DNA from 4 places in the Amphibiibacter pelophylacis genome. Region 3 is predicted to be linked to each of the others. Evidence: predicted binding sites of a transcription regulator. Region 3 holds the regulator's gene; each other region holds the start of a gene.
The links. The regulator sigma-54, encoded in region 3, starts transcription at its own class of promoters, with help from an activator protein. The targets are predictions, from matches to a motif close to TGGCANGNAANCTGCTTT.

Region 1 (7,284 bases), on a different contig from region 3:
TTGACACCCGATGATATCGTTCGCCATGCGCAGGCGGTTGTCGACCGGTATGGTTTTCGTGCATTCAAACTCAAGGGCGGCGTTCTGCCGGGCGAGCAGGAGATTCAGGCCGTTCGTGCGCTGTCCGCCTGTTTTCCCGGTGCGCATATCACGCTGGATCCCAATGGTGCATGGAGCTTGTGCGAAGCCATTGGGCTTTGTCGGGGACAACGCGATGTCCTGGCTTATGCCGAAGACCCTTGCGGTGCCGAGGAGGGCTACAGCGGTCGTGAGGTCATGGCTGAATTCCGCCGGGCCACGGGGCTGCGTGTCGCGACCAACATGATCGCTACCAACTGGCGCGAGATGGCGCACGCCACTTTGCTGGGAGCGGTGGATATTCCGTTGGCTGACCCGCACTTTTGGACGCTGGACGGTGCAGTACGCATGGCGCAGCTTTGTGACGACTGGGGGCTGAGCTGGGGTAGCCATTCAAACAATCATTTTGATATTTCGCTGTCCATGTTTGCTCATGTGGGTGCAGCGGCTCCGGGGCGACCGACGGCCTTGGACACCCACTGGATCTGGCAGGAAGGTCAGCATCTGACCCGCAATCCGCTGCAGATCAGTCAGGGGCGCCTTGCTGTGACCGATGCACCAGGCTTGGGGCTGGAGCCAGACTGGGAGCGCATCGAGGCGGCGAATGCCCTGCACCGGATTCTGGGCGACGGTGCGCGCGATGACGCTGCGGCCATGCGCTTCCTGATACCCGGATGGCAGTTTGACCGACGCAAACCCGCGATGGTTCGCTGACTTGCCGACACAGTGTTGCAGGCGGCTTTGATTGATGGTTTTTGACAAGAGGACTTAATATGGCTCTATCCAGTATTCCCACGATCGTTTCGATGCGCGTTATCCCTGTTGCTGGCCGTGACGCCATGCTGATGAATCTGAGTGGTGCGCATAGCCCTTATTTCACTCGAAATATTGTGATCCTGACAGACAGTGCAGGGCATACCGGTCTGGGTGAAGTCCCGGGGGGTGAAAAAATCACGCATGCACTTGAGCAGTCTGTACCCCACCTGCTAGGGCAGCCGATTTCAATTTATAAAAAACTACTTCAGGATGTTCATGTTGATCTCGGACAGGACGCTCCCTCGGCACGGGGCCTGCAAACTTTTGATCTGCGCGTCAGCATTCATGCGATTACCGCCCTTGAGGCGGCGCTGCTTGATTTGATGGGGCAGTTTCTGGGTGTGTCTGTGGCGCAGCTGCTGGGTGACGGACAGGTGCGCAGCGCTGTCGAGGTTCTGGGTTACCTGTTTTATGTGGGAGACAGTCGCCAGACCGGACTGGACTATCAGCCGTTTGATGGCCAAAGCGACAAGTGGCACAGTCTGCGTCATCAAATGGCGATGACACCTGAGGCGGTAGCGGATCTGGCCAGCGCCGCTTATGAGGTTTATGGGTTCAATGATTTCAAGCTGAAAGGTGGCGTCCTGCGGGGTGAAGAGGAAATTGCTGCTATTGAAGCGATTGCAAAGCGTTTCCCGAAGGCTAGGCTCACCCTGGATCCCAATGGTGCATGGAGTCTGCAAGAGGCCATTGCCCTGTGCAGGAACAGGCATGATTTGCTGGCTTATGCAGAGGATCCTTGTGGCGCAGAGCAGGGCTACAGCGGCCGCGAGGTGATGGCCGAATTTCGGCGGGCGACTGGCCTGCCCACAGCGACCAATATGATTGCTACAGACTGGCGGCAGATGGCCCATGCCATCCAGCTTCAGTCTGTGGATATTCCGTTGGCAGACCCTCATTTCTGGACATTGTCGGGATCGGTTCGAGTGGCTCAGCTATGCCACATGTTCGGTCTGACCTGGGGTAGCCATTCCAATAACCACTTTGATATTTCGCTCGCCATGTTCACCCATGTGGCCGCCGCTGCACCCGGTCGGGTCACGGCGATTGATACCCACTGGATCTGGCAGGAAGGCACAGAGCGGCTGACACAGGAGCCGCTGCAGATTCGGGGTGGCCTGCTGCATGTGCCTGATAAGCCCGGGCTGGGTATAGAGCCTGATATAGAGCGCATTGAGGCAGCGCACCAGCTCTACAAAAACAGGGCACTGGGCGCTAGAGATGATGCCGCAGCCATGCAGTTTCTGATACCCGGCTGGACTTTTGATCCCAAGAAACCGGCTATGGTCCGTTGACAACCACGCCAAAGGCAGAGTTGGCTCAGCCGATCTGCTCCGGCAGAGCCTGCTCCTGTGCTTTACGCAGCCGCTCACGGCTATTGCCCAGGTGGGTTCGCATCGCTGCCCGTGCTCCTTCCGGATCCTGACGGGAAATGGCGTCAACAATCGACAGGTGCTCTTCATGAATTTTCTGAAGATAACTGGCCTGATTGTTATGCTGGCTCCAAGGCATTGGTCCCAGGCGCCGTCTGGGGATCAGTGCCTGACTGAGCTGGAGCAGGATATCATGAAAGTAATGATTGCCTGTGGCTTTGGCAATACTCAGGTGAAAGTCAATATCTGCGGTTGATGTATCCGTGCCCGCAGAAATACAGCTCCCAAAGTCCTGTGCTGCCTGGTGAATTCGGGCCAAGTCATCCCGGCTGCGTCGCTGGGCTGCCAAGCCAGCAGTTTCGCTTTCCAGGCTGATCCGCAGTTCTAGAATGGCAATAACATCGCGTAAAGTATTAAGCTGGCTGGTTCCGACTCGTACAGAGACCCCAGCTTCAGGAGAAAGTATAAACGTTCCTATGCCGTGCTTTGTCTGAGCCAGGCCATGGGCCTGCAGCCGGGAAATGGCCTCGCGTATGACAGTCCGGCTGACGCCGTATTCTTCAATCAGCAGGTTTTCTTTGGGTAATTTGGCGCCCGCCACATAAATTCCGTCGCTGATTTTCTGCGAAATAGCGGCAACCACTTCATCGGTCAGACTCCGGGTTTTTCTTTTTGAAAGAGGGGTGGCAGGCATATGGGTGTTAAAATTTTTAAAAGAGGAATATACGGTCATCATACAAGTTGTTGTGTCGCTCTGTCCATCTGCGGCAGGAGAAAATGTAGGAATGAACTGACTTGGTTTTGTGATGTGATGGTGCCGACTGTGTGGTCTTTTCGGTGAGCAGTCGAACTCTTATGCATTTCCCCCAGCCCGCCACCGGTACACCGTCTGGCGGCTGATTCCGAGCTGGCGGGCGGCGGCGGAGACATTGCCCCGGGCGTTTTCCAGCGCGCGGGCCATGACCTGGTCGGACAGCTCGCGCAAGGTGCGCGGCGAAGCGCTGGCGGCGGCGTGGACGTGCTCGCTGCCGGGCGGCGGGTGCGGGGCTGCGCTGTCGGGCTGGGCCAGGGCCTCGTCCAGCCAAGCGGGCGGCAGGTGGTGCAGGTCCAGAAGGGGTTCGTGCGCATCGCGCAGCGCCAGCGCGGCGGCCAGCACGCTGCGCATCTGGCGCACATTGCCCGGCCAGGGGTGGCGCTGCAGGGCGGACTGCAGCGCGGGAGACAGCCCGACGCTGGTCTCGCCTTGGGCTTCTTCCCCGGCTTCGGCCTGAAGCTGGGCGACCAGGCTGTGCGCCAGCGCGATGCGGTCGCTGCGCTGACGCAGCGCGGGCAGCGTCAGCGTGACGCCCTGGATGCGGTAGTAAAGATCTTCGCGGAAACGCCCCTGCGCCACCTCGCGCTGCAGATCGCGGTGGCTGGCGCACAACAGGGTGAAATCCACCCGCACCGCTGCGCCGCTGCCCAGCGGCTGCACCTCGCGGTCCTGCAGCACGCGCAGCAGGCGGGCCTGCAGGGCCAGCGGCATGTCGCCGATCTCATCCAGGAAGAGCGTGCCGCCGTGCGCCTGGCGGATGCGGCCGGTCGCGCCCTGGCGGCTGGCACCGGTGTAGGCGCCGCCGGTGTAGCCAAAGAGCTCGGCCTCGATCAGCCCCTCGGGCAGCGCCGCGCAGTGGATGGGCACAAAAGGCCCGGCCGCGCGCGGCGAGACAGCGTGCAGCGCGCGCGCAAACACCTCTTTGCCCACGCCCGATTCGCCCGCGATCAGCAGCGGCACTTGCCGCGCGATCAGGCGGCGACCCTGGCGGGCGGCTTCGCGCCAGGCGGCGTCGCCACTGTCCAGCACGGCCAGCGCATCGGGGGGATGGGCCGGGGCGGTTGGCGCAGGCGGGGCGCTGGCGCGCGACGTCGCCTGGGCCGAGGCGGCGTGCAGCGGCGGCTCGCAGGCTGGGGCGTGGACGCGAACGAACAGGCGCTCCGGCCGGTGCAGCGCCTCACCCGCTGCGCTGCTGGGCGCGAGCTGCCGGGGCTGGCCGCCACGCGCCAGGGCGATCAGATCGCCGATGCGCGCCTCCAGAACGCGGTCCAGCGCCAGTCCGCCGATGTCGCGCTGCTGCAGGCCCAGCAGCGCCAGCGCGCGGCGGTTGGCGCCGACGATCCAGCCATCGGGCGATACCGCCAGCAGCGCCTGATCCACCGAATCCAGGCCCTCTGACGTGGGGTGCAGCTGCAGCAGCAGGTGCGGGCTGGCTCCGGCGCGCATCAGGCTGTTCTCGATCAGGCCCGCGGCCAGGGTCACCAGACCCAGGCTGTGCGGCAGGCGTCCGCGCGGATCGCCCGAAATGTCCAGAATGCCCAGCAGTTCGCCCGTGGGCGAGGCGATGGGCGCAGCGGCGCAGGTCAGGCAGGCGTGGCGGTCCAGGTAGTGTTCAGCGCCGTGGATTTCCACCGCCTGGCTTTCGGCCAGCGCCGTGCCGATGGCGTTGGTGCCGCGCCAGGATTCGTGCCAGGACGCGCCGGGCAGCAGGGCCACGCGCTCGGCCTTGCTGGCGAAGGCGGTGCTGCCGCGCGTGTGCATGAGCACGCCCAGCGGATCGGCCAGCACGACCAGGCTCTGGCCGACCTGACCCATCAGGTGGTCCATGACCGGCAGGGCGTGGCGGATCATGTCGTGGTGGCGGCTGCGCAGGCGCTGCAGCTCGGGGCCGCTGGCGTTGTCGGGCGGCGCCAGGCGGCCCATGGGGCTCAGGCCCGCATCGAGCGAGCGGCGCCACGAGCGCAGCAGCTCCGGCGTGAGGCCGGGCATGCTCGGCGCGTCGGCGCTGAGCTGCGGGGACGCACCGTGGTCCAGCCACTGCCGCCGCCACTGGCGCAGCGGGCCGGATGACGCAAGGGATGCACGCATCGCTGTCTCCTGCAGGCCATCTGTCGCAGCCTGTTCGGACCAGTGTAGTGGCAGACCACAAACCCCCCACCGCAACGGGACTGGCGCAGTGGCAACTGTCACAGAAAGTGACACCCGGCCGGACACCCGGCCCGGCCGCTGTTGCGCCCTGTGACAGTTACGCCCCGCTTCGCAGCCGCCGCACAGGGCAGGGCTGCGCTGGCACGGCCCTTGCAATGATTCTGCATGGGCAGGCCGCTGCCCCCAGACTGCCACTGAGCACAACAGACCATAACCCCCGGAGACCCACCATGATCTACGCCGCACCCGGCTCGGCCGACGCCAAAATCCAGTACCAGGCCCGCTACGACAACTTCATCGGCGGCCAGTGGCGTGCGCCGGTCAAAGGCCAGTACTTTGATGTGATCACGCCCATCACCGGCAAGCCTTACACCCAGGCCGCGCGCTCGACCGCGGAGGACATCGAGCTGGCGCTGGACGCCGCCCACGCCGCCGCCGACGGCTGGGGCAAGACGCCACCCGCCGTGCGGGCCAATATCCTGCTGAAGATCGCCGACCGCATCGACGCCCACCTGGAGCGCCTGGCCTACGCCGAAACCGTGGACAACGGCAAGCCGATCCGCGAAACCCTGAACGCCGACATCCCGCTGACCAGCGATCACTTCCGCTACTTCGCGGGCTGCGTGCGGGCGCAGGAAGGCGCGCTGTCCGACATCGACGGCGACACCGTGGCTTACCATTTTCACGAACCGCTGGGCGTGGTCGGCCAGATCATCCCGTGGAACTTCCCCATCCTGATGGCGGCCTGGAAGCTGGCCCCGGCGCTGGGTGCGGGCAACTGCGTGGTGCTCAAGCCCGCCGAGCAGACGCCCATCAGCCTGCTGATCCTGATCGAGCTGATCGCCGATCTGCTGCCGCCTGGCGTCCTGAACGTGGTCAACGGCTATGGCCGCGAGGCGGGTTTCCCGCTGGCGACCAGCAAGCGCATCGCCAAGATCGCCTTCACCGGATCGACCAGCACCGGCCGCGTCATCGCACAGGCCGCCGCCAACAACCTGATCCCGGCCACGCTGGAGCTGGGCGGCAAATCGCCCAACGTCTTCTTCGCCGACATCATGGAGCGCGACGACGGCTTCCTGGACAAGGCCGTCGAAGGCCTGGTGCTGTTCGCCTTCAACCAGGGCGAAGTCTGCACCTGCCCCAGCCGCGCGCTGATCCACGAATCGATCTACGACGGGTTCATGGCGCGCTGCCTCAAGCGCATCGCCGCCATCACCCAGGGCAACCCGCTGGACGCATCCACCATGATCGGCGCGCAGGCCTCGCAGGAGCAGCTGACCAAAATCACCTCCTACCTGGAACTGGGCCGCCAGGAAGGCGCCGAGCTGCTGATCGGCGGCGAGCGCGCCCTGCTGCCGGGCGATCTGGCGGGCGGCTATTACGTGCAGCCCACGGTCTTCAAAGGGCACAACAAAATGCGCCTCTTCCAGGAAGAAATCTTCGGCCCCGTGCTGGCCGTGACCACTTTCAAGGACGAGGCCGAAGCGCTGGCCATCGCCAATGACACGCTGTACGGCCTGGGCGCGGGCGTGTGGAGCCGCAACGGCAACGTCGCCTACCGCATGGGCCGCTCCATCAAGGCCGGCCGCGTGTGGACCAACTGCTACCACGCCTACCCGGCGCACGCGGCGTTTGGCGGCTACAAGGAATCGGGCATCGGCCGCGAGACGCACAAGGTCATGCTCGACCATTACCAGCAGACCAAAAACCTGCTGGTCAGCTACAGCGAGAACAAGCTGGGCTTCTTCTGACCGCCTGCCGCCCGACCGCCCGATCGCCCCAAAGCCTGAAAGGAGACCGCCATGGTGGACCGCGTCATTGCGACCGAGGCTGCGCTGCAGCTCATTGCCGAACTGCACCGGGAGCATGGCGCGCTGATGTTCCACCAGTCGGGCGGCTGCTGCGACAACAGCGCCGCCAACTGCTACCTGCCCACCGACCTGACCATAGGTCCGCAGGACGTCCTGCTGGGCCACGTCGGCGGGATGCCGTTTTACATCGGCAAACTGCAGTACGACTACTGGAAGCACACCCAGCTGATCCTGGATGTGATCG
Region 2 (7,284 bases), on a different contig from region 3:
CCACGATGGTCGGTGCCGCGCTGGCCGATCTGGCCCAACCGCCGGTGGCAGCAGCGCCCGTCCCGGCGCCGCAACGCGACAGCGAGGGCCTGCTGGTCTGCCGCCTGCACGTGCTGTCGGGCAAGGCCGAAGGCAAAATCATGCCGCTGGCCAAGGCACGCACCACGCTGGGCAAGCCCGGCGTGCAGGTCGCCGCGATTGTGCGCAGCGCGGACGGCGTGGAAGTCCAGATCGACGACACCCGCCGCGCCCTGACCAGCGGCGAGGTGCTGGACATCGCCGGGACGCGCATCGAAATCCTCATCCCCTGACCGCCCGGCGGCCGTGAGCGCGCGGGCCGCAAGCCGGGAGCGCTGGCTGGGCTGGCGCGAGGCCCTGTGGCGGCTGCCGCTGCGCTGGCTGGTCGGGCTGGCGCTGGGGTTTCTGGTCACCTTAGGCACCTTTCACGCCGTGGGCGTGCTGCGCCTGGCGCCGGTCGAACGCGTCGAGTGGTGGCTGCAGGACGTGCGCTCGCTGGCGCTGCGCCGCCCCAGCAGCGCGCCCATTGTGATCGTTGACATCGACGAAGCCAGCCTGCAGCGTCTGGGCCGCTGGCCCTGGCCGCGCGAGACGCTGGCCGGGCTGACACGCGAACTGACAACCACCCTGGGCGCCCGCGCCGTCGCCTTCGATCTGGTCCTGGCCGAACCCGAGCAGACCGTGCCGCTGCAGGCCTGGCAGCGCCTGACCCAGCAGCACCCGGCCCTGAACCGCTACACCCGCGACTGGCAGAGCCTCACCCAGCCCGACCCGGCCCTGGGCGCCTGGCTGGCGCAGCAGCCGGTGGTGCTGGGCTACTACCTGACCTCGGACCGGCTGGGCCAGCGCAACGGCCACCTGCCGCCGCCGCTGTTCCCTGCGCCAGGGCTGATCTCGCCCTGGACAGGTTACGGCGCCAGCACCCGCGCGTACGCCGGGGTGCGCGGCGGCTTCATCAACGCCCTGCCCGACCGCGATGGCGTGGTGCGCCGCGTGCCGCTGGTGACGCCGCTGGACGGGCAGTTTTATGGCTCGCTGGCGCTGTCGCTGTACCTGCTGCCGCACAGCGGAATGCAGGTGCAGCCGCAGTGGCTGCCCGCCAGCCGCAGCGACAGCGGCCAGCGCCTGCTGCTGGGCCTGACGCTCACACCGCCGGGCCAGGCGGCGCGGACGATGGGCCTGGGCCGCATGGGTGATGTGCTGGTGCCCTGGCGCAGCGCACGGCCCGCCTCGGAGGACAGCCCTGGCCCGCCATCGGCCTTCGACCGCATCAGCGCCGCCACCCTGTGGCAGGCCCGCCAGGGCGAGCTGGCGCCCGCGCAGGTGGCGGCGCTGCGCGCGCGTCTGCAGGGGCGGCTGGTGCTGGTGGGCAGCTCGGCGCCTGCGCTGGCCGATCTGCGCGCCACGCCCATCGCCCCGGCACTGCCCGGTGTCGAGGTGCACGCCCACGTGCTCAGCGGCCTGATCGACGGCGATCTGCCCTGGCGGCCGGACTGGGCCAGCGGCTACGAGATTCTCTCGCTCATTGTCGTCGGGCTGTGGGTGGGCAGCGCGGTGCTCTGGCTGGGACCGTGGTCGGGCGTGATGTCGCTGCTGGGATGCACGTCCTGTCTGGTCGCGCTCAATCTGTGGCTGTACCGCAGCGAGCACTGGGCGCTGCCCATGGCTGCGCCGCTGATGCTGGCCGCCCTGCTTTATATCGGCGCCACCAGCTGGGGCTATGTGACGCAGACGCGCCAGAAACGCGATCTGGTCCGCCTCTTTGGCAGCTACGTGCCACCCGAACTGGTGCGCCAGATGGCGCGCCACCCCGGCCGCTACAGCCTGCAGGCCGAAAACCGGGAGCTGACGGTGATGTTCTGCGACCTGCGCGGCTTCACCGCGCTGGCCGAGGGGCTGGACCCGAGCGCGCTGCGCGACATCATCAACCTCTTCCTGTCGCGCATGAGCGCCGTCGTCCACCGTCACCAGGGCACGGTGGACAAGTACATCGGCGACGCCATCATGGCCTTCTGGGGCGCGCCGGTGGCCCAGCCCGACCACGCCTGGCGCGCCGTGCGCTGCGCGCTGGCCATGCAGACGGCGCTGGCCGAGCTCAACCAGGATCTGGCCCAGCGCGGGCTGCCCGGCGTGGGCATGGGCGTGGGGCTGAACACGGGCATGGTCTGCGTCGGCGACATGGGCTCGGACGTGCGCCGCACCTACACCGTGATCGGCGATGCGGTCAACGTGGCCGCGCGGCTGGAGGCGCTGACGCGCCAGTTTGGTGTGGCCGTGCTGGCCAGCGCCGCCACGCAACTGGCCTGCACGCCCTGGCAGAAACACCCCGCGCCTGCACCCGGCAAAGGACGCGGACGGCCCGTCACGCCGCCTGGCCCCGAGTGGCACTGGCAAGCCGTCGCCGAAGTCCAGGTCAAGGGCCGCCAGCAGAAGGTGGCGGTGCTGACACCCGTTTTACGGGATCCGGTTTGCGTGCACAACAGCACACCGGCTGGTGCTATTTCCCACACAGCAGGGGATTAATCCCTTGCCCCTGTCCGGCGGGGCGCGCATCATCGCGTTTCGCCAGCCCCAGATTCACCATGCAACTTCGCGTCCTGGGCTGCTCGGGCTCCATCGCCTCCGGCAGCCACACCAGCACCTTCCTGCTCGACGACGACATCCTCATCGATGCCGGAACGGGCGTGGGCGGCCTGACGGTGGACGAAATGGCGCGCATTGACCATATTTTCATCACGCATTCACACCTGGATCACGTGGTGTCCATCGGCTTTCTGGCCGACACGGTGATGCGGCTGCGCCAGCGCGCATCGCGCCCGCCGGTGCGTGTGCACGCCCTGCCCGAAACGCTGGACGCCCTGCGCCGCCACGTTTTCAACGGCGTGATCTGGCCCGATTTCAGCGCCCTGCCCTCGCCGCGCCAGCCCACGCTGGCCTTCGAGCCCCTGCAGACCGGCGACATCATCGCCCTGGGTGACCGCCGGATCGAAGCCCTTCCCGCCGAGCACAGTGTGCCTGCCGTCGGCTATGCCGTCTCCCCGGCGGACGAGCCCGGCCGCGTCTGGGCCTACACCGGCGACACCGGCCCCTGTCCGGCGCTGTGGCAGCGCCTCAACGAGCTGGATGTGGCCGCACTGATCGCCGAAACCGCCTTCTCCGACGACGACGCCCTGCTGGCCCGCATCAGCGGCCACCACTGCCCCGCCACGCTGCTGGCGGGTTTGGGCGAGCTGCGCCAGCCCACCACCGTGCACCTGACCCACATCAAACCGGGCGAACACGCCGCCGTGCTGCGCAGCCTGGGCCTTGCCTGCCAGCAGATGGGCCAGCACAACAGCCCGCAAGCAGGTCTGCGCTCCAGCGAGGCCCCCCTGTTTGCTCCTTGCCAAGGCGGTCACCATCGCCTGCAGCCGCTGCAGCAGGGTCAGCAGCTGAATTGGGAGCGCCCAGCCATTTTCGCGCTGCCAGAGCAGGCGCTGCGGTGCGCAGTGTGATGGCGTAAAACGGCGCGAGCCCAGCGACCGACACCCCCCGCGAGGGGACAGACACCCGCGCCGCGTGCGACTAGATTGGATGTGCCTTTACACCCCCACTGGAGCACATCATGACCCCTCGCCGCATCCCGCAACGTACCGCCCACCGCACCACAGTGCGCCCGCACGGCTTCACCCTGGTCGAACTGATGGTGGCCGTGGCCATCATCGGCATCCTGGCCGCCGTCGCCCTGCCCGCCTACCAGGATTACGCCAAACGCAGCCGCGTTACCGAGGGCCTGACGCTGGCCAGCGGGGCCAAGACCGCCGTCACCGAGTATTACGCCAACAACGGCGCCTGGCCCACCGCCAATGACAAAGCCGGTCTGCCCGCCACCATCAAAGGCAAGAGCGTGGACAACGTGCAGGTCGGTGCTGACGGCGTCATCACCGTGACTTTCTCCACGAAAGTCGATGACGCCACACACAACCTGCTGACCCTCACCCCGCAGGACAAAGACGGCTCGCTGCAATGGGCCTGCGCTCCGGCAACCGACAAGGGCGTCAAACCCCAGTATCTGCCCAGCGAGTGCAAGACGGCAGGCACAGCAACAGGCTGACGTTTTTTGTCAGTTGACACTTTTTGCCGCCCGCCAGCCGAGGGCTGCGCAAAAAGTGTCGCCCGCTACGCCGTACAAACCTGCACTTTGTCACGCACAAGCCTTGCGCAGCCAGCAGGCTCAACTCAAACACCTGGCACGGAACCTGCTTAGAGGAAGTCATCCTTTAACCCTCCAGGAGTTCTCCATGAAAAAACGTGCCCAGCAAGGCTTCACCCTGATCGAACTGATGATCGTGGTGGCCATCATCGGTATCCTCGCAGCCGTTGCGCTGCCGGCTTACCAGGATTACACCAAACGCGCCCGCGTTTCAGAAGGCCTGACCTTGGCCAGTGCGGCTAAAACAGGTGTGACCGAGTACTACACCTCGAACAACAAGCTGCCCACAAGCAACTCTGACGTTGGTCTGCCTGAAGCCAACAAGATTGTCGGCACGGCCGTCAAGAGTGTTGGAGTGGGTGCCAACGGCGTGATCACGGTGACGTTCAATGACAAGGTGGCCACCGATGCCACACTGACGCTGACGCCTGACGTCACTACAAGCACCGGTTCCATCGCTTGGAAATGCCGTGCTGGTGCTAGCAGCGGCACTAACGCCCTTCCGCAGAGCGTACTGCCGGCCGAGTGCCGTGGTACCTAATCTCGCTGATGCCTGATTCAATCCAGAAAGCGCCTTCGGGCGCTTTTTGCTTCCTGCTGCGGAGTGCCCATCATGAAGAGAAAAAATAGTGGCTTCACGTTGATCGAGCTGATGATCGTGGTCGCCGTCATTGGTGTGCTTGCTTCTATTGCCACCCCAGCTTTTCTGGACTACACAACGCGCTCCAAAGTGACGGAAGGCCTAAGTCTGGCCCAAGGTTATAAAACGGCAATCATGGAGACTTTTACCTCGCGTGGCCCTCAGAACATGGAATGTCTGGGCTACAACCCGGATGCCACCCTCTGCGGCATTAACTTGGGCATCCAAATCGTCAAGCCCACAAAAAACATTGCCAATGTGGCCAGCGCCACCAATGGCACCATCACAGTCACCTTCACGGAGGCCGTCGCTCCGATCGGCAAGAACACACTGGCACTGGTACCCAGTTTCGATCTGAGCCAGCCCAGCGTATCAAGTCAAAATGTTGTCTGGACCTGCGGCGGCACCCTTGATCCCAAGTATTTGCCCGCCAACTGCCGCACGGCAGCCAAAACGCCTTAAGGCTTGGGATCAGCCAGCAGATCTGGCCTGATCCGCGCGGTTTTGGCCAGGCTCTGTTCGCGGCGCCAGCGCTCGATCCTGGCGTGGTCGCCGCTCAGCAGCACGTCGGGCACAGCCAGGCCACCCAGCTCGGGCGGCAGGCGCTCGGGGCGGGTGTAGCACGGGCCTTCCAGCAGGCCGTCGGAGAAGCTGTCCTGCTCGTGGGATTGCGCCGTGTTCAGCACGCCGGGCTTGAGGCGCGCCATGGCGTCCAGCAGCGCCAGCGCGGGCAGTTCGCCGCCCGACAGCACGAAATCCCCCAAGCTGATTTCCAGATCGACATGCCGATCCAGCACGCGCTGGTCTATGCCTTCGTAGCGGCCGCACAGCACGACGAGGCGGGGGATGCGCTCCAGGCGCTGCACCAGCAGCTGCGTGAGCGGCTGGCCACTGGGGCTGAAGTGGATGACGCAGCGCGGGCTCTGCGCGCCGTCTGGCGGCAGCGCGGCCAGGGCGCGCTCCAGCGGCTCGGCCATCATCACCATGCCGGGGCCACCACCAAAGGGGCGGTCGTCCACACGGCGGTAAGTGCCTTGCGCAAAATCGCGCAGCGCCCACAGATGAACCTGCAGCGCCGCATCCGCGCCGCCCGCCGGCCAGGCCGCTGCTGCACTGAGTGCCGCAGCAGCATCCGGGCTGGCCCCATGCAGGGCATAGGCGCGGCGCGTCACACCCACAGCCATCAGGGACGGAAAAAGTTCGGGAAACAGGGTAATAAGATCAACGCGCTGCACGCGCGCGCCGTCTGAGTCCTGCTGATTCATCGAAGAGACCGGATCCGGCGGGTTCAATCGCTGAAATCCTCGGGCCAGTCCACACGAATCTGCCCGCCCGCCACATCGACGGCCAGCACATACTGCGCGACAAAAGGAATCAGGTGCTGGCGGGCGTCACCATGCACCTCAAGCACGCTGGACGGGCCGGTGCTCATGAGATCGTGCACGGTGCCCAGGCGCTGACCATCCTGGTTGAGAACCTCCAGACCGATCAGGTCGACCCAGTAATACTCGTCGGGATCGCCGCTGGGGAATTGCGCGCGTGAGACAAAAATCCGCGCCCCACGCAGGGCTTCGGCAATGGCGCGGTCGGCCACTTCGCGCAGTGTCGCAACCATGCCTTCGCCCTGGGGCTTGACCTGGGCGACCTGCACGCGGCAGGGGTAGGAGATGGCGATTTTTGCGGCGCCGCCCGCAGCCTGCGGCTGGCGCAGCACAGCTTCAGGCGCCTGCAAGTACCATCGTCTGGCCCCCAGCAAAGCCTGCGGGTCAGATGACCACGGTTTGATCCGGATGCCGCCTTTGACGCCCCAGGCGCCTGTGATGCAGGCGACCTCAACCGCATCGTCCGGCCACGGGGTCTGCGCATCAAGGGGCAGCAGCCCGGACGGCAAACCCGCCACGGCCATCAGGCGGTGGCCGTCTTCTTGGCTTCGCCAACCAGACGGGCGCAGGCGGGGGACAGCTGCGCGCCCACGCTCACCCAGTAGTTGACGCGGTCCAGCGCAATGCGCAGGGTTTCCGCCTGGCCCGAGGCCACGGGGTTGTAAAAGCCCAGGCGCTCGATGAAACGGCCGTCACGGCGGTTTTGCGAGTTGGCCACGACAATATTGTGGAAAGGACGCTTTTTGGAACCGCCGCGCGACAAACGAATGACAACCATGCCCATCTTCCTGAATGTTGGGCCGGACCGCTTGAGAAAGCGCGGTACGGCCGGAGTCTGATCTGTAGCGTTCCAGCCTGAACATCAGCCGGAACTTTGAATGAACCGGCTATTATAAGCGGCCCACCGCTGCTGCGGGCACCGTACCCGCCCTCATCTGTCAGAAATTGGCGACATTCATGCTGATCCGACCCTGCACCCCTGCCGACCTGCCCGCCGTCCAGGCGATTTACGCCCACGCGGTCGATCACGGCACCGGCACTTTCGAAACCGT
Region 3 (7,284 bases):
TCACGGGCTGGTCCGAGCGGTAAATGGACACCGCGTGCCCGCCCGGCGTGCCGTCCAGGCGCAGCACGGCCCAGCTCACGCTGTCAGCGCTGATGCCCGCCTGAGCCAGACGGCGGAAGATATCGGTCAGCTCGGCGCGCGCGGCGTCGCTGGCGGCGGGTTCAGGGTTCGTCGCCGGGTTCGCAGGCAGGGCTGGGGCGGCCAAGGCCAGCGGCTGCGCGGCCAGCAGCGCACCCAGCACCACACCCGCCAGCACGGCGCTGGACACACTGCGGCGCGCCGGGGAAAAGAAGAATCGGGACAGGGCGCAGGGAAACAGAAAATCAGTCATGGCACTTTCGTGCCCCGGCAGGGGGCGGCAAGCGCCAGAATGTAGCGCACAACCGCCCCGCACCGTCCCCCAGTCGGGGGAGGGGCTGCGGGTTTGTGATCAAGGACGCACAGGCACAGGGCGATGTTGCCGTGACACAATAAAGGCTTTGCCGGATCGGCCAGAGTGAAGGACGTGCAGTGATCACGACGGGTCTGCGAAAAGCGGTGGTGGGGGGGGCGATGCTGCTGGCGGCAGGCACGGGGCTGGTGTGTGCCCAGAACGCCCACGCCCAAAGTGCCCAGACCCCGCCGTCTGCCGCGGGCGGCCCGAGCGCTGACCGCCGCCAGCCGCTGGTGATCGAAAGCCAGGGCCTGGAAGACAGCACCGTCGATCTCGACCCTCAGCGCGTGCGCCTGCGCGGCCAGGTCAGCCTGCGCCAGGGCGGTTTTGTCCTGCTGGCCGACAGCGTCGAAGTGCGCAAGGTCGATGCGGGCGAAGTCGTCGCCACCGCGCTGGCCGGGCGCGGGCAGGTGCCGCAGTTCACGCAGGCGCTGCCGGGTGGCCAGAATGTGACAGGCACCGCGCAGCGCATGGTGTTTGACAGCCGCACGCGCCAGGTCACCTTCAGTGGCGATGCCCGCTTCGTGCGCACCCAGGGCGGCGTCACGCGCGAAGACGCCCGTGCGCCCGCGATGGTGTTCGATATTGCCTCCAGCCGCGTCTCGCTGCAGGGCCAGCCCCGCGCCAGCGCGGCCGCGCCTGCGCCCGCCACCCCGGGCCGCGTGCGTATCGTCATTACCCCGGACGCCGCCACGGGCCCGGGCACGCCCTGATGGCTGCTGCCGCGCCCGCGCCCCATCCCCCGTCGGGGCTTTTCGCCCAGGATCTGCGCAAGGCTTACGGCCCGCGCGAGGTGGTGTCGCGCGTCAGCCTGTCGGTGGCCCCCGGCGAAGTCGTCGGCCTGCTGGGCCCCAACGGCGCGGGCAAGACGACGACGTTTTACATGGTCGTCGGCCTGGTCGGCGCCGATGCGGGCCGCATCCTGATCGACGGCCGCGACGTGACGCAGCAGCCCATCCACCAGCGCTCGCGCCTCGGCCTGTCTTATCTGCCGCAGGAGGCGTCGATTTTCCGGCGCCTGAATGTTGAGGACAACATTCTGGCCGTGCTGGAGCTTCAGCGTGACGCGGACGGACGGCCGCTGTCCAGGGCCCGCTGCGCCGAGCTGCTGGAGGGCCTGCTGGACGATCTGAGCCTGGGCCGCGTGCGCCACAGCCCCGCCCCGGCGCTGTCGGGCGGTGAGCGGCGGCGGGTGGAAATCGCCCGCGCGCTGGCCACGCAGCCGCGCTACATCCTGCTCGACGAGCCCTTCGCCGGGGTCGATCCCATCGCCGTGATCGAGATCCAGCGCACCATCGCCTTCCTGCGCGACCGGGGCATCGGCGTGCTCATCACCGACCACAACGTGCGCGAAACGCTGGGCATCTGCGACCGCGCCACCATCATCAGCCAGGGCCATGTGCTCGCCGAAGGCCAGCCTCAGGCGCTGGTTGAGGACCCGCGCGTGCGCGAGGTCTATCTGGGCGAACATTTCCGCATGTGATGGCTGGAGCCCCCGCGTGAAGCCCAGCCTGCAGGTCCGCACCGCCACGCAGCTGACCCTGACGCCGCAGCTGACGCAGGGCATCCGCCTGCTGCAGCTCTCGGCGCTGGAGCTGCAGCAGGAGCTGGCGCAGGCCGTGCAGGACAACCCTTTTCTGGAGCTGGAACTCGCGCCCGGCATCGACGCGCCTGACGCCGCACCGTCTGCGGCCGAAGCTGCGGCCGAAGTTGCGACCGATACAGCGTCCGATCCGGGCACTGACAGAGATGGCGGCGATGGCGAAGCGTCCGCTGCGCTGGACACACTGGTCTCCTTCGACGCGATGGGCGGCGGCTGGGACGGCGACAGCCGCAGCGACGAGCGCCAGAGCGGCGGCGGCGGCGATGGCCCGGACGAGGCCTACGCCAGCGCCGAAGCCCCGCTGCCTGCGGCCGGCGACGACGCCTGGCTGGAAGGCCTGAGCGCCTACACCCCCGGCCAGTCCGACGACGATGACGAGGGCGACGGCGCCGCTCACAGCGCGCGCGGCCAGCCGGGCCCCACGCTGGCCGAGCACCTGCGCGGCCAGGTGCGCCACCTGCGCCTGTCGCGGCCCGACGCACAGGCGCTGCTGTGGCTGATCGACGCCCTGAACGACGACGGCTACCTGACCGAGCCGCTGGACGAGCTGGCGCAGGCCATGGCGGAGCAGTTTCCGCCGGACGAGGTCGACCCGGACGACGGCACAGACGACGGCACAGATGGCGAGAACCCGTGGCTGCCCCGCCTGCAGTGCGCGCTGGGCTGGCTGCACAGCCTGGAGCCTGCGGGCGTGGGCGCGCGCGACCTGGCCGAGTGCCTGGTGCTGCAGCTGCGCGAAGCGCCGCGCAGCCCCGAGCAGGCGCTGGCCGTGCTGCTGTGCCGCCATCTGGACGCCGTCGGCCGCCGCGACTGGAAGAAACTGGCCGCGCTGACCGGCACAGAACTGGCCGACGTGCAGGCCGCTGCGCAGCTCATCCGCCGCTGCGAGCCCAAGCCCGGCCGCCGCTTTGCCGACGTGCAGGCGCAGGTGGTGGTGCCCGACGTGATCGTGCGGCGCAGCCGGGGCGCTCTGGCGCCCAGCGTCAACCACGCGCTGGTCGATGGCTGGCTGGTGGCGCTCAACCCGGCGGTGATGCCCCGGGTGCGCGTCAACGAGCAGTACGCGCAGTGGATGCGCCCGCCGCGCGGCGAGCGCTCCAGCGCCCGGGCGGCAGCGGCGCCCGAGGCTTCTGCCCCGGTCAGCAGCGCCCCGCCTGCGGACGCCAGCCGCCCTGATGGCGCAGAGAGCGGTGCAGCCCAGCGCCCCCCGCGCCCGGCCAGCATGGGCGACTGCCTGCAGGAAGCGCGCTGGCTGGTGCGCAATGTGCAGCAGCGCTTTGACACCCTGCTGCGCGTGGCGCAGGCCATCGTCCACCACCAGGCGGGGTTTTTCGAGCAGGGCCAGTCGGCGCTGCGCCCGCTGGTGCTGCGCGAAATCGCCGCTGAAGTCGGCCTGCACGAATCGACCGTCTCGCGCGTGACCAGCGGCAAGTACATGCAGACGCCGCACGGCACGGTCGAACTGAAGTTCTTTTTCTCGTCCAGCCTGGCGCGCGAGGATGGCGGCGAAGCCATGTCCAGCACCGCCGTGCGCCAGCACATCGCCCGTTTCATTGCGGCCGAAGACCCGCAGCGGCCGCTGTCCGACAGCCAGCTCGCCGCGATGCTGGGCGCCGAGGGCATTCAGGTCGCCCGCCGCACCGTGGCCAAATACCGCGAAGCGCTGAAAATCCCGGTGGCCAACCTGCGCCGTCCGCTGGACTGATCCTCTTTTTTCCGAAAGTGCCCATGAACCCGACGACGATGCCGATGTCTTCCCAGGCCGACTGGCAGTGCCTTTTCCTGCCCTGCGCCGCCGGGGTCGAACCCCTGCTGCTGCGCGAAATCAGCCCCTGGCTGCCCGCCACACTGGCGGCGCTGACGGGCAAGGGCGGCGTCTGGGTCCAGGCCGCTGAGAACGCCAGTCCCAGTCTGGCCGAGGTCATGCGCGTGGCGCTGCGCCTCAACCTGCACAGCCGCCTGGCGCAGCGCGTGCTGTGGCAGCTGGCGCATGGCGCTTACAGGGTTGAGGACGACATCTACACCCTGGCCGAGCAGGTTGACTGGCCGGCCTGGATCAGCCACCGCCAGACGATGCGGGTGGATGTCAGTGCGCAGCGCAGTCCGCTGCCCAGCCTGAATTTTGTCGCGTTGCGCGTCAAGGACGCCGTTTGCGACAGCTTGCGCCGCGCCGTCGGGCAGCGCCCCAGCGTGGACACGCGCCGCCCGGACGTGGCGCTGGTGCTGCACCTGAACGCCGATCACGCCTGGCTGTCGGTTGATCTGTCGGGACAGCCGCTGTTCAAGCGCGGCTGGCGCGACGCCAAAGGCGGCACGACCGAGGTCAAGGGCGAGGCGCCGCTCAAGGAAACCCTGGCCGCCGCCATGATCGCCGCCAGCGGCTGGACGGGCCAGGACGGCGTGGCCCTGCTCGACCCCTGCTGCGGCGCGGGCACCATTGCCATCGAGGCCGCGCAGATGGCCTGCGGCATGGCGCCGGGCCTCAACCGCCGCTTTGCTTTCGAGCGCCTGCTGCCTTTCGCGGGCCAGGAGCGCGCCTGGGCCGACGAGGTGGACGCCGCACGCGCCGCCATCCACACGCCGCGCGCGCCCGTGTTTGCCGCCGACATCGCCTTCCGCCTGAGCGATTTCGCCCGGCGCAACGCGCAGGCGGCGGGCGTGGCGCACGCGCTCACGGTCCACACCGGCGACGCACTGCAGCGCCTGCCCCCGGCGGACGGCGGCGTGATGCTGCTCAACCCGCCCTACGGCGAGCGCATCGCCGCGCGCGGCTCGCTGCGTCGCCGCCAGGACGTCCGCCCCGACACGCCAGCCCCCGCCCCGCGCGAGGTCGCCAGCGAGGCCTTTGCGGGCGGACAGAATGCCGCGACCTTCTTCTCGCTGCTGGCCGCGCACTGGAAGCGCCACTACCCCGGCTGGAGCGCCTGGGTGCTGACGCCCGAACTCAAACTGCCCACGCTGATGCGCCTGAAAGAATCGGCCCGCGTGCCCATGTACAACGGCGCCATCGAGTGCCGCCTGTTCCGCTTCGACATGGTGGCGGGCTCTTTGCGGCGTCCGCCAGCGGGCGCTGCTGACGCGCCATGACTGAACCGGCGCCCTTCGCGCTGCTCGACGACGCCAGCAGCGGCCTCGGCGACGTTGCGCTGGCTCGCAGCCGCTGGTACAGCGGCTGGCGCCACGCCCATGTCAGTCTGGGTCCGCAGGATCTGGCGGCTTGCTGCGAGCGTCTGCAGGCCGATCTGGCCGCCGGGCGCCACGCGATCGTGCTGGCCGATTTCGAGTGGGGCATGGCGCTGCAGGGCGTGGCCGTACCGCCCGCCTGGCTGGCCGACAGCCCGCGAGCGCCCGCGCTGGTGTTCCATGTTTTTGACCATCTGCAGCGCCTGAACCCGGCGCAGGTGCAGCAGCGCCTGCAGCAGATTACGCCCGCCGATGAACCCGCTGACGTCGTGGGCTGGACCACCGATCAGGACGAAACCGCTTACCGCCAGGCGGTGCTGGACATCCACGAGGCCATCCGCGCGGGCGAAACCTACCAGGTCAACCACACGCGGCGCCTGCACGGGCGGCTGGCGGGCGGCCCAGTGGCGCTCTTCGCCCGCCTGCGCCGCGCCCAGCCCGTGCCCTATGGCGCGCTGCTGGCGCTGCCGGATGTGACGGCGCCAGACGGCAAGCGCGACGCCCCGACGGAACTGTGCTGGGTGCTGTCGCATTCGCCCGAGCTGCTGGTGGCGCAGCAGGGCGGGCAGCTCCGCGCCCAGCCCATGAAGGGCACCGCGCCCGCCGACAGCGACCCGGCAGTGCTGGCCGCCGACCCCAAGAACCGCGCCGAGAACCTGATGATCGTCGATCTGCTGCGCAACGATCTGGGCCGCGTGGCGCAAACCGGCTCGGTGGCGGTGAGCGATCTTTTCGCCGTGCAGCGCCACGCCACGCTGCTGCAGATGACCTCGACCATCACCGCCACGCTGCAGCCGCAGGCCACGCTGGCCGATCTGCTGCGCGCGGTCTTCCCCTGCGGCTCGATCACCGGTGCGCCCCGGCGCCAGACGCTGCGCTGGATCGCCCGGCTGGAGCACGCGCCGCGCGGCCTTTACACCGGCGCCATCGGCTGGGTCGATGCGCCAGGCCGCGCAAAAGACTGCGCCTGCCCGGATCTGATGCTGAATGTGGCCATACGCACGCTGTCGCTCTCGCGCGGCGCGCAGCACAGCCCGGCGCGGCCGGACGTGCGCGCCACGCTGGGCGTGGGCGGCGGCATCGTGCTGGACAGCGATCCGGCCTCTGAGTGGGCCGAATCGGCGCTGAAAGCCCGTTTTGTGCAGGGCGCCGACCCCGGCTACACCCTGTTTGAAACCCTGCTGGTCAAGCAGGATGCCGCAGGCGTTTGGCAGGTGCAGCACCTGCCTCAGCACCTGGATCGCTTGCGCGCCAGCGCCCACGCGCTGGGTTTTGAAGCGGCCCCGCTGGACGATGCTGCGGCGCTGGACGCGCTCTGGCGCCAGGCCGTAGCGCAGGCCGAGTCCCAGGCTGTGGGTGCCGCCGGGCTGCAGTCTTTGCGCTTGCGCCTGGATTTGCCGCGCAGTGGCGCGCTGAGGGCGGTGGCCCAGCCGCTGGCGCCGCTGCCTGAGCCCGCCCGCCTGATCTGGTCGCCCACGCCGCTGTTTTCGCCGGATCAGCCCCTGGTGCAGGCCGCCCTGACTGCGCACAAAACCAGCTGGCGCCAGCTCTGGGACGCCGCGCTGCAGCAGGCCATGGCGGCGGGCGCTTTCGATGCCCTGCTCTGGGGACAGGATCATCCCGGCGAAGCGCCTTTTGGGGTGGACGGCGCGCGCAGCACGGTTTACGCCCGTGTGGACGGGGTCTGGATCACCCCGCCTGCGGCCGATGGCGCCCTGCCCGGCACGGTGCGCGCCCGCGTGCTGGCCGGACAGGACGAAGCGGCGCTGCATTTGGGCCTCGTGGCGGTGCGCGAGCAGCGTCTGAGCCTGCACGCCGCCCGCCGCGCCGACGCCTGGGCCGTGAGCAACGCCCTGCGCGGCGTGCTGCCGGTGCTGGGGCCAGCCACCTGGCCGATTTGACCGAGACGCCATCAGTTCACCCCGACCAATGCGCGGCGGTACTGGATGGCTTCGGCCACGTCCACCGCGCCGACGGTGTCGCGCCCGGCCAGATCGGCCAAGGTGCGCGCCACCTTGATCGCCCGGTGCAGGCTGCGACCCGACCAGCCCAGGCGCTCGGCGGC
Region 4 (7,284 bases), on a different contig from region 3:
CGTCTCGGTCAGCCGCCGCCGCAGCGCCGAAGAGCGCGGCCAGCCCAAGCGCGAGCCCGTCATCAAGGGCATCCTGCCCGACCAGCCCGCGCCGGTCGCCGTGACTCCGCCGCCCGCACCCAAGCCTGTTTCCCAGCCGCAGGCGGCAGTTCCGTCGCCGGCTATGGCACCGGCTCCCGTGGATGCGCCCGCAGCCTCTGGCGGCATCATGGGCTTCCTGCGCCGCCTGTTCGCAGGGCCGCCGCCCGCCGAGCAGCCCGCGCCTGTCGCACCGCAGGCCGTTGCGCCCGCTGCAGACGAGCGTGAAGGCCGCCGCAACGCCGGTTCCGGTCAGGGCCGTTCGGGCCAGCGTCAGGGCCGGGGCCGCAGTGATAGTCGCAGCGAAGGCCGTGAAAATCGTGAAGGCCGCGAGAACCGCGAACCCCGCGAAGCCCGTGGCGACAGCCGCCGCCCGCGTCCCGAAGCCGCTCCTGCTGAGGACGGCGCGGTGGCGCGTCCCGAGCGCCAGCCGCGTCAGCCCCGCGCTGATCGCCCGGACCGACCCGAGCGCGCCGAGCGCCCGGAGAAAAATGATCGGCCGGAGCGCGTTGAACGTGCGGAAGGCGACGGCGGCAACCGCCGTGCCCGCCGTCCCTATCCTGCAGACGCTGTGGCCGAAACCCCTGCTGACCCCCGTGACGAGGCGCTGAACGAACCGTCCTCCACTTCTGGCTACGGCATCGCTGCTGCGGGTGTGGCCGCTGCCGCTGCTGTCGGCACCGTCGCCGCGATGGGTGCCGAAACCCATGCCGCACCGGCCGAATCGGGCGAGGCCAGCGAAGGCGGACGCCGCCGCCGCCGTCCGCGCCGGGATCGTCCTGAAAACGCCGCGGGCGCTGAAGGCGCAGAGCGCGCAGAAGAAGGCCAGGAGGCACTGATTGCTGCTGATGCGGCCCAGTCCTACGCCGCCGACACTGACGCTGCTGACGCGACTGACACGCTGGACGTGGCCGAGGGCCAGGAAGGCACCGATGCCGCCGAATCCACCGACGGCGAAGCCGGGGTGGACGTGGAACGCCGCCGCCGCCGGGGACGTGGACGCCGTCTGCGCGGCCCGCGCACCCAGCGCGAAGGCCTGGCGCAGCAGGATTTTGTCGACACCGTGCCGGGCGACCTGGCGCTGGACCAGGGCTTCCGCCCGGTGGTCACTGCGCTGGACGAAGCGGCTGACACCGAAACCGCCGCCGACGTGTCCACCCACCCTGTGGTGATGGACGAGGTGGCCGACGAGCCGGTCGTGAGCCAGCCTGTGGCTGAAACAAGCGCTCCCGTGGCGGCGCAGCCTGCTGCGGTTCCCGTTGCTGAGCCTGTGCTCGCTGCGCCTGTGGCCCCCGCCGTCGTTCCGGCTGTGACGGTCGCTGCTGCCGTGGTGGCCGCGCCAGCACCGGCTGTCGCTGTGGCGCCTGCACAAAATGCAGCGCCCAGCCTGACGACCGCCCCGGCCACGGGCTGGAGCCTGCCCGAGCGCGATCTGGCGCAGATGCTGTCGGGCGCTGGCCTGCAGTGGGTGCAGAGCGACAGCGAGCGCGTGCGTGCCGTGCGCGAGCAGATCGCCAGCGAGCCGCGCCCCGCGCATGTGCCGCGCGAGCGCGCCCCGCTGCCGCCCGCCGACACCGGCCCGCTGGTGCTGGTTGAGACCCGCAAGGATCTGGCCGGCGTGCGCTACCCCTTTGATGGGGCCTGAATGGGCCTGATGCACGAATGGTGAGGCGCGCATGAAGGCCGTCATGGACGCCTTCTGGCGTGCCGCCGCCTACTGCCTGCACCCCAAGGTGCTGCTGTTGACGCTGCTGCCCCTGGCGGTGCTGGTGATGCTGGCGCTGACGCTGGGCGTGTGGTTCTGGCACCCGGCTGTGCAGGCGGTGCAGGCTGTCATCGGCGACTGGTCGCTGGGCCAGACCGCCACGCTGTGGCTGCAGCAGATCGGCCTGCCCGATTTGCGCGTGGTGCTGGCGCCGATGATTGTCATCGCGCTGGCGCTGCCATTGCTGGTGATGACGTCGCTGCTGCTGGTGTCGCTGTGGCTGACGCCGGGGCTGGTGCGTCTGGTGCAGCGTCGGCGCTTTGCGCAGATGGCGGCGGGCAAGGGCTCCGGCCTGTGGCGCGGCCTTGGGCTGTCACTGGGCTGGACGCTGCTGGCGCTGGTCCTCACCGTGTTGACCGTGCCGCTGTGGCTGATCCCGCCGCTGGTGCTGGTGCTGCCCCCGCTGATCTGGGGCTGGCTGACCGGCAAGGTCATGGCGCACGACGTGCTGGCCGAATACGCCAGCGCCGAAGAATCGCGCCAGATTCTGCACAGCCAGCGCGGCTGGTTCCTGCTGATGGGCGTGATCAGCGGCTATCTTGGCGCGGCGCCCACCGTGCTGTTCAGCATCCTGGGCGCTTTTGCCGTGGTGCTGGCGCCGCTGCTGGTGGTGGTGGTGGTGTGGCTTTACACGGTGGTCTTCGCCTTCACGGCATGCTGGTTTGCGCACTTCGCCCTGGCGCGTCTGCACCTGCTGCGCCAAAATGACGCGGAGCGGCTGGACGGTCCGGCCGCCCCTGCTGCTGGGCTGACATGAGCGATCCCCTCGAATTTCCCCCTGACACCGGCGCGCCAGACGACGCGCTCGAGCGCCACGCCGCCGCATTGCACGCTGGACCGCCTGCGGCCTTTGGCGCGCTGGTGATTGGCGACGAGATTCTCTCCGGCCGCCGCCAGGACCGCCATATGGCGGCGCTGATCGCGGCGCTGAACGCACGCGGCCTGCAGCTGGCCTGGGCGCGCTATGTGGGCGACGAGCCCGCGCAGATCGAAGAGGCGCTGGCCTGGGCGGCCCGGCAGCCCACGCCCGCTTTCAGCTTTGGCGGCATTGGCGCCACGCCGGACGATCACACCCGCGCCTGCGCTGCGCGCGCGCTGGGTCGCCCGCTGCACCGCCACGAGGGCGCGCAGGCCCTGATCCACACCCGCGCCGCAGAGATGGCGCAGGAAAAAGGGGTCAGCTACGACCCCGATCGCCCCGAAAACCGCCACCGCCTGCACATGGGCGTGCTGCCGCAGGGGGCGCGCCTGATCCACAACCCCTACAACCGCATTCCCGGCTTCAGCGTGGCGCATCTGCACTTCGTGCCCGGCTTTCCGGTCATGGCCCACCCCATGCTGGAAGAGGTGCTGGACCGCGAGTACGCCGCCTGGCACCACCGTGGTGCATGGCTGGAGCGCGCCATCATCGTCTTTGACACTTTTGAGTCGCGCCTGACCCCGCTGATGGAGCGCATCGAGGCCCAGCACCCCGGCGTGCGCGTCTTCAGCCTGCCCAGCGTGGCGCACCCGCAGCACGGTCCGCACATCGAGCTGGGCGTGAAGGGCGAGCCCCAGTGCACCGAAGCCGCCTATGCCCAGTTATTGGGCGAGTTGCGCACCTTATCGGTGCGTTTTCAGGAGATGATCAGCACCTGAATGGTGCATGATCGCCGGATTGCGCCTGCGTCCGCCGGGAGCGCCTCTGGCATGGTTTATGCTGTAGTCTGATTCAGAGATCACTGGTTCAACCCCGGCGCACCGTCCGGGATTTTATGGAGAGCACAATGAGCAAAAGCGTCGCAGACGTGATGAAGATGGTGGCCGAACACGAAGTCAAGTTCGTGGATTTCCGTTTCACCGACATCCGGGGCAAAGAGCAGCACGTCACCGTGCCCGTGTCCCATTTTGACGAGGACAAGTTCGAATCCGGCCACGCCTTTGACGGCTCGTCCATCGCGGGCTGGAAGGGCATCGAAGCCTCGGACATGCTGCTCAAGCCCGATCCCAACACCGCCAACATCGACCCCTTCTTCCAGGAGCCGACGCTGATCCTGACCTGCGACGTGGTCGAGCCCAGCGATGGCAAGGCCTACGAGCGCGATCCGCGCAGCCTGGCGCGCCGCGCCGAAGCCTATCTGAAGGCTTCCGGCCTGGGCGACACCGCCTACTTCGGCCCCGAACCCGAATTCTTCGTGTTCGACAGCATCCGCTGGGGCAACGACATGAGCGGCTCGTTCTACAAGATCGAGTCTGAAGAAGGTGCCTGGAACACCGGCGCCGAGTTCGAGGGCGGCAACAAGGGCTTCCGCCCCACCGTCAAGGGCGGTTACTTCCCCGTGCCCCCGGTCGATTCCGGCCAGGACATGCGCTCGGAAATGTGCCTGATCCTGGAAGAGCTGGGCATCCCCGTTGAAGTGCACCACCACGAAGTCGCCAACGCCGGGCAGATGGAAATCGGCACGCGCTTCGCGACCCTGACCGAGCGCGCCGACTGGACACTGCTGCAAAAGTACGTGATCCACAACGTCGCCGCCGGTTATGGCAAGACGGCCACCTTCATGCCCAAGCCCATCGTCGGCGACAACGGCAGTGGCATGCACGTGCACCAGTCGGTCTGGAAAGACGGCAAGAACCTGTTCGCCGGTGACGGCTATGCGGGCCTGAGCGATTTCGCGCTGTACTACATCGGCGGCATCATCAAGCACGCCCGCGCGCTGAACGCCATCACCAACCCCGGCACCAACAGCTACAAGCGCCTGGTGCCCGGCTTTGAAGCCCCGGTGAAGCTGGCCTATTCGGCCAAGAACCGCTCCGCTTCGATCCGCATTCCCTTCGTGGCCAACCCCAAGGGCCGTCGCGTGGAAGCCCGCTTCCCCGATCCCCTGATGAACCCCTACCTGGGTTTTGCCGCGCTGCTGATGGCGGGCCTGGACGGCGTCGAGAACAAGATCCACCCGGGCGAAGCCGCCACCAAGGATCTCTACCACCTGCCGCCCGAAGAAGACGCGAAGATCCCGACCGTGTGCCACAGCCTGGATCAGGCGCTGGAAGCTCTGGACGCGGATCGCGCCTTCCTGACCAAGGGTGGCGTGTTCACCGATGCCTTCATCGATGCCTACATCGACCTGAAGATGCAGGAAGTGACGCGCTTCCGCATGGCGACTCACCCGGTTGAGTTCGACATGTACTACACGCTGTAAACGGTCAGGCAGCGAAAGGGCGATGGACGGATGACGGACACGGCGGCAGGCCTGCGGCGCACGGCAGCGGTTCTGGTGGTTCTTGCCGCCGGATCGGCGGCTGGGCCGCTGCGTGCGGCCACCGTGTACCGCTGTCCGGGCCCGCCGGTGCTTTACACCGACGCCTATACGGCGGCGGAGGCCAAACGGCTCAAGTGCAGCCCGATACGCAACGCGCCGATCACCGTCATCACCTCGCCGGTGCGGCTCACCCCCGCACCGCAGGTCAACCTCAACGAGGTGCAGCAGCAGACGCAGGATAAGGTGGTGGGGGGCGACAGGCCCGCCAGCACCGCGTCCCGCGAGCGTGCGCCAGCCCGATCGCCTGCGCCCAAAAGCGCGGGTGCTGGGGCGGGCAGCAGGCCGGGTTTCTACGCCGATGGCGACGCGCGGGTGCCAAGCACCACCCAGCAGAACCGCGACAAAGACGCCCGCATGATTCTGGAGAGTGAGCTGCAGCGCGAAACCGCCGCGCTGGACGCCCTGCGCGCCCAGCTGGCAGGCGGCCAGTTGCCCCTGCAGCCCGGCGAAACCGCCACATCCCCGGCCTACCAGCAGCGGCTGGCCGAGCTGAAAACGCGCGTGGCCCGTCATGAAAACGACGTGCGCGCCATCACCAAAGAGCTCGAACGGCTCAGGCGCTAGCCCTTTGGGCTGCGGGCGCCTTCGCCGCCCGGGCCTATCACTGAAGGAGACTCCTGCGTGCAAGCCCCCGAAACTGGCCTGCCGGCGCACAGCCCTGCCTTTGACCAGATGGCCGTGTGGCTGGCCTGGGTGGACGGCGAAGGCCAGGTCCGCCACGCCAACGCGGCGCTGCAATCGGCGCTGGGACGTTCGCTGCGCCAGCTGTGCGGTCGGCCAGTCCAGGACTGGCTGGTGCTGGGCGACGAGGTGCTGCAGGCCATGGACCGCATCCGCCGGGAAGATTTTGGCCACAGCCACTTCGAGGCCACCCTCGGGGGTGCAGCCTGGCTGCGCCCGCCCACGGCGCTGATGGGGGAGGGCGTCGGGCCCGCCTCTCGCCTGCGCGGGCTGATCAGCCGCAGCGACGAAGGCTGGTGCCTGCTGCAGATGTGGCCGGTGGCCCGCCAGCAGGAACAGGACGAGGAGCGCCAGGCGCGCGAGCACCAGATGGCGCAGCACGCGCTGTTTCGCGCGCTGGCGCACGAGATCAAAAACCCGCTGGGCGGCATCCGGGGTGCCGCGCAGCTGATGGCCATGGATTTCACCGCGCTGCAAGACGGCAGCGCCGCGCTGGACAGCGACATGCTGAAGGAATGGCGATCGTGCGCCCGCGTGGTCGACGACGAGGTCGGCCGCCTGCAGGGCCTGGTCGACCGGCTGCTGACGCCGCAGCGGGCGCCGCGCCAGCAGGGCTGGGTGAATGTCCACGAGGTCTGCGAGCACGTCTGGCGCCTGGTCAAGGCCGAGTACGGCGAGGGCCTGAGCTGGCAGCGCGATTACGACGTCTCGCTGCCCGAGCTCTGGAGCGACCACGGGCGACTGGTCCAGGTCGTGCTGAACCTGGTGCAGAACGCCGCGCAGATGCTGCAGCCGCGCCGTCTGGCCGGGGATGCGCGCATCACGGTGCGCACGCGCGCTGTGCGTCAAAGCACGGTGGTGCAGTCGCGCCACCGCCTGGCCATCGAGCTGACGGTGTCCGACAACGGGCCGGGCGTCGCGCCCGAGCTGCAGCACACGCTGTTCGCGCCCATGGTCTCGGGGCGCAGCGGTGGCACGGGCCTGGGCCTGACGCTGGCGCAGACCTACGCCCAGCAATTGGGAGGCAGCCTGAAACTGGAGCAGGCCCAGCCGCACGCGGTCTTTCGCGTGCTGCTGCCTGTGAGCGGGCCAGCGGCCCAGGAAGACAAGGGACGCGCATGAACGCCAATCTGCAGAGCAGCACCGGCCCCGGTGCCGAAGTCTGGGTGGTCGACGACGACGCCTCGATCCGCTATGTGCTCGAGCGCGCGCTGGTGCGGGCGGGCTTTCGGCTGCGCACTTTTGAGCGCGCCGACGCGGTCAGCCAGGCGCTGGCTGCCAGCCAGCCCGATGTGCTCCTGTCCGATGTGCGCATGCCGGGCAGCTCGGGGCTGGAACTGCTGGCCGACATCGGCCTGCGCTACCCGCTGCTGCCCGTCATCATCATGACGGCTTACGCCGACCTGGACAGCGCGGTCTCGGCGCTGCAGGGCGGGGCGTTCGAGCATGTCGCCAAGC

Region 1: the regulator sigma-54 is predicted to act here: its motif matches at 5,369-5,386, upstream of exaC (acetaldehyde dehydrogenase ExaC).
Region 2: the regulator sigma-54 is predicted to act here: its motif matches at 4,246-4,263, upstream of RV045_RS00160 (pilin).
Region 4: the regulator sigma-54 is predicted to act here: its motif matches at 3,529-3,546, upstream of glnA (type I glutamate--ammonia ligase).

What each region holds. Positions count from the first base shown of each region.
Region 1 is NZ_JAWDIE010000007.1:99,787-107,070, reverse strand. It holds gene RV045_RS06135 (enolase C-terminal domain-like protein) at 1-792, shown strand, start outside; gene RV045_RS06130 (enolase C-terminal domain-like protein) at 852-2,189, shown strand; gene RV045_RS06125 (FadR/GntR family transcriptional regulator) at 2,215-3,003, opposite strand; gene RV045_RS06120 (sigma-54-dependent Fis family transcriptional regulator) at 3,121-5,169, opposite strand; gene exaC (acetaldehyde dehydrogenase ExaC) at 5,460-6,980, shown strand; gene RV045_RS06110 (DUF779 domain-containing protein) at 7,032-7,284, shown strand, end outside.
Region 2 is NZ_JAWDIE010000001.1:28,919-36,202, reverse strand. It holds gene RV045_RS00180 (FHA domain-containing protein) at 1-311, shown strand, start outside; gene RV045_RS00175 (CHASE2 domain-containing protein) at 325-2,541, shown strand; gene RV045_RS00170 (MBL fold metallo-hydrolase) at 2,601-3,512, shown strand; gene RV045_RS00165 (pilin) at 3,623-4,111, shown strand; gene RV045_RS00160 (pilin) at 4,299-4,751, shown strand; gene RV045_RS00155 (pilin) at 4,824-5,312, shown strand; gene trmD (tRNA (guanosine(37)-N1)-methyltransferase TrmD) at 5,309-6,115, opposite strand; gene rimM (ribosome maturation factor RimM) at 6,139-6,756, opposite strand; gene rpsP (30S ribosomal protein S16) at 6,756-7,010, opposite strand; gene RV045_RS00135 (GNAT family N-acetyltransferase) at 7,190-7,284, shown strand, end outside.
Region 3 is NZ_JAWDIE010000013.1:32,629-39,912, reverse strand. It holds gene RV045_RS09435 (D-alanyl-D-alanine carboxypeptidase/D-alanyl-D-alanine-endopeptidase) at 1-331, opposite strand, end outside; gene RV045_RS09430 (LptA/OstA family protein) at 511-1,146, shown strand; gene lptB (LPS export ABC transporter ATP-binding protein) at 1,146-1,916, shown strand; gene rpoN (RNA polymerase factor sigma-54) at 1,933-3,741, shown strand; gene RV045_RS09415 (THUMP domain-containing class I SAM-dependent RNA methyltransferase) at 3,765-5,123, shown strand; gene RV045_RS09410 (bifunctional chorismate-binding protein/class IV aminotransferase) at 5,120-7,120, shown strand; gene RV045_RS09405 (YifB family Mg chelatase-like AAA ATPase) at 7,132-7,284, opposite strand, start outside.
Region 4 is NZ_JAWDIE010000024.1:4,262-11,545, forward strand. It holds gene RV045_RS12945 (Rne/Rng family ribonuclease) at 1-1,723, shown strand, start outside; gene RV045_RS12950 (EI24 domain-containing protein) at 1,755-2,600, shown strand; gene RV045_RS12955 (competence/damage-inducible protein A) at 2,597-3,481, shown strand; gene glnA (type I glutamate--ammonia ligase) at 3,610-5,025, shown strand; gene RV045_RS12965 (hypothetical protein) at 5,056-5,709, shown strand; gene RV045_RS12970 (two-component system sensor histidine kinase NtrB) at 5,767-6,948, shown strand; gene ntrC (nitrogen regulation protein NR(I)) at 6,945-7,284, shown strand, end outside.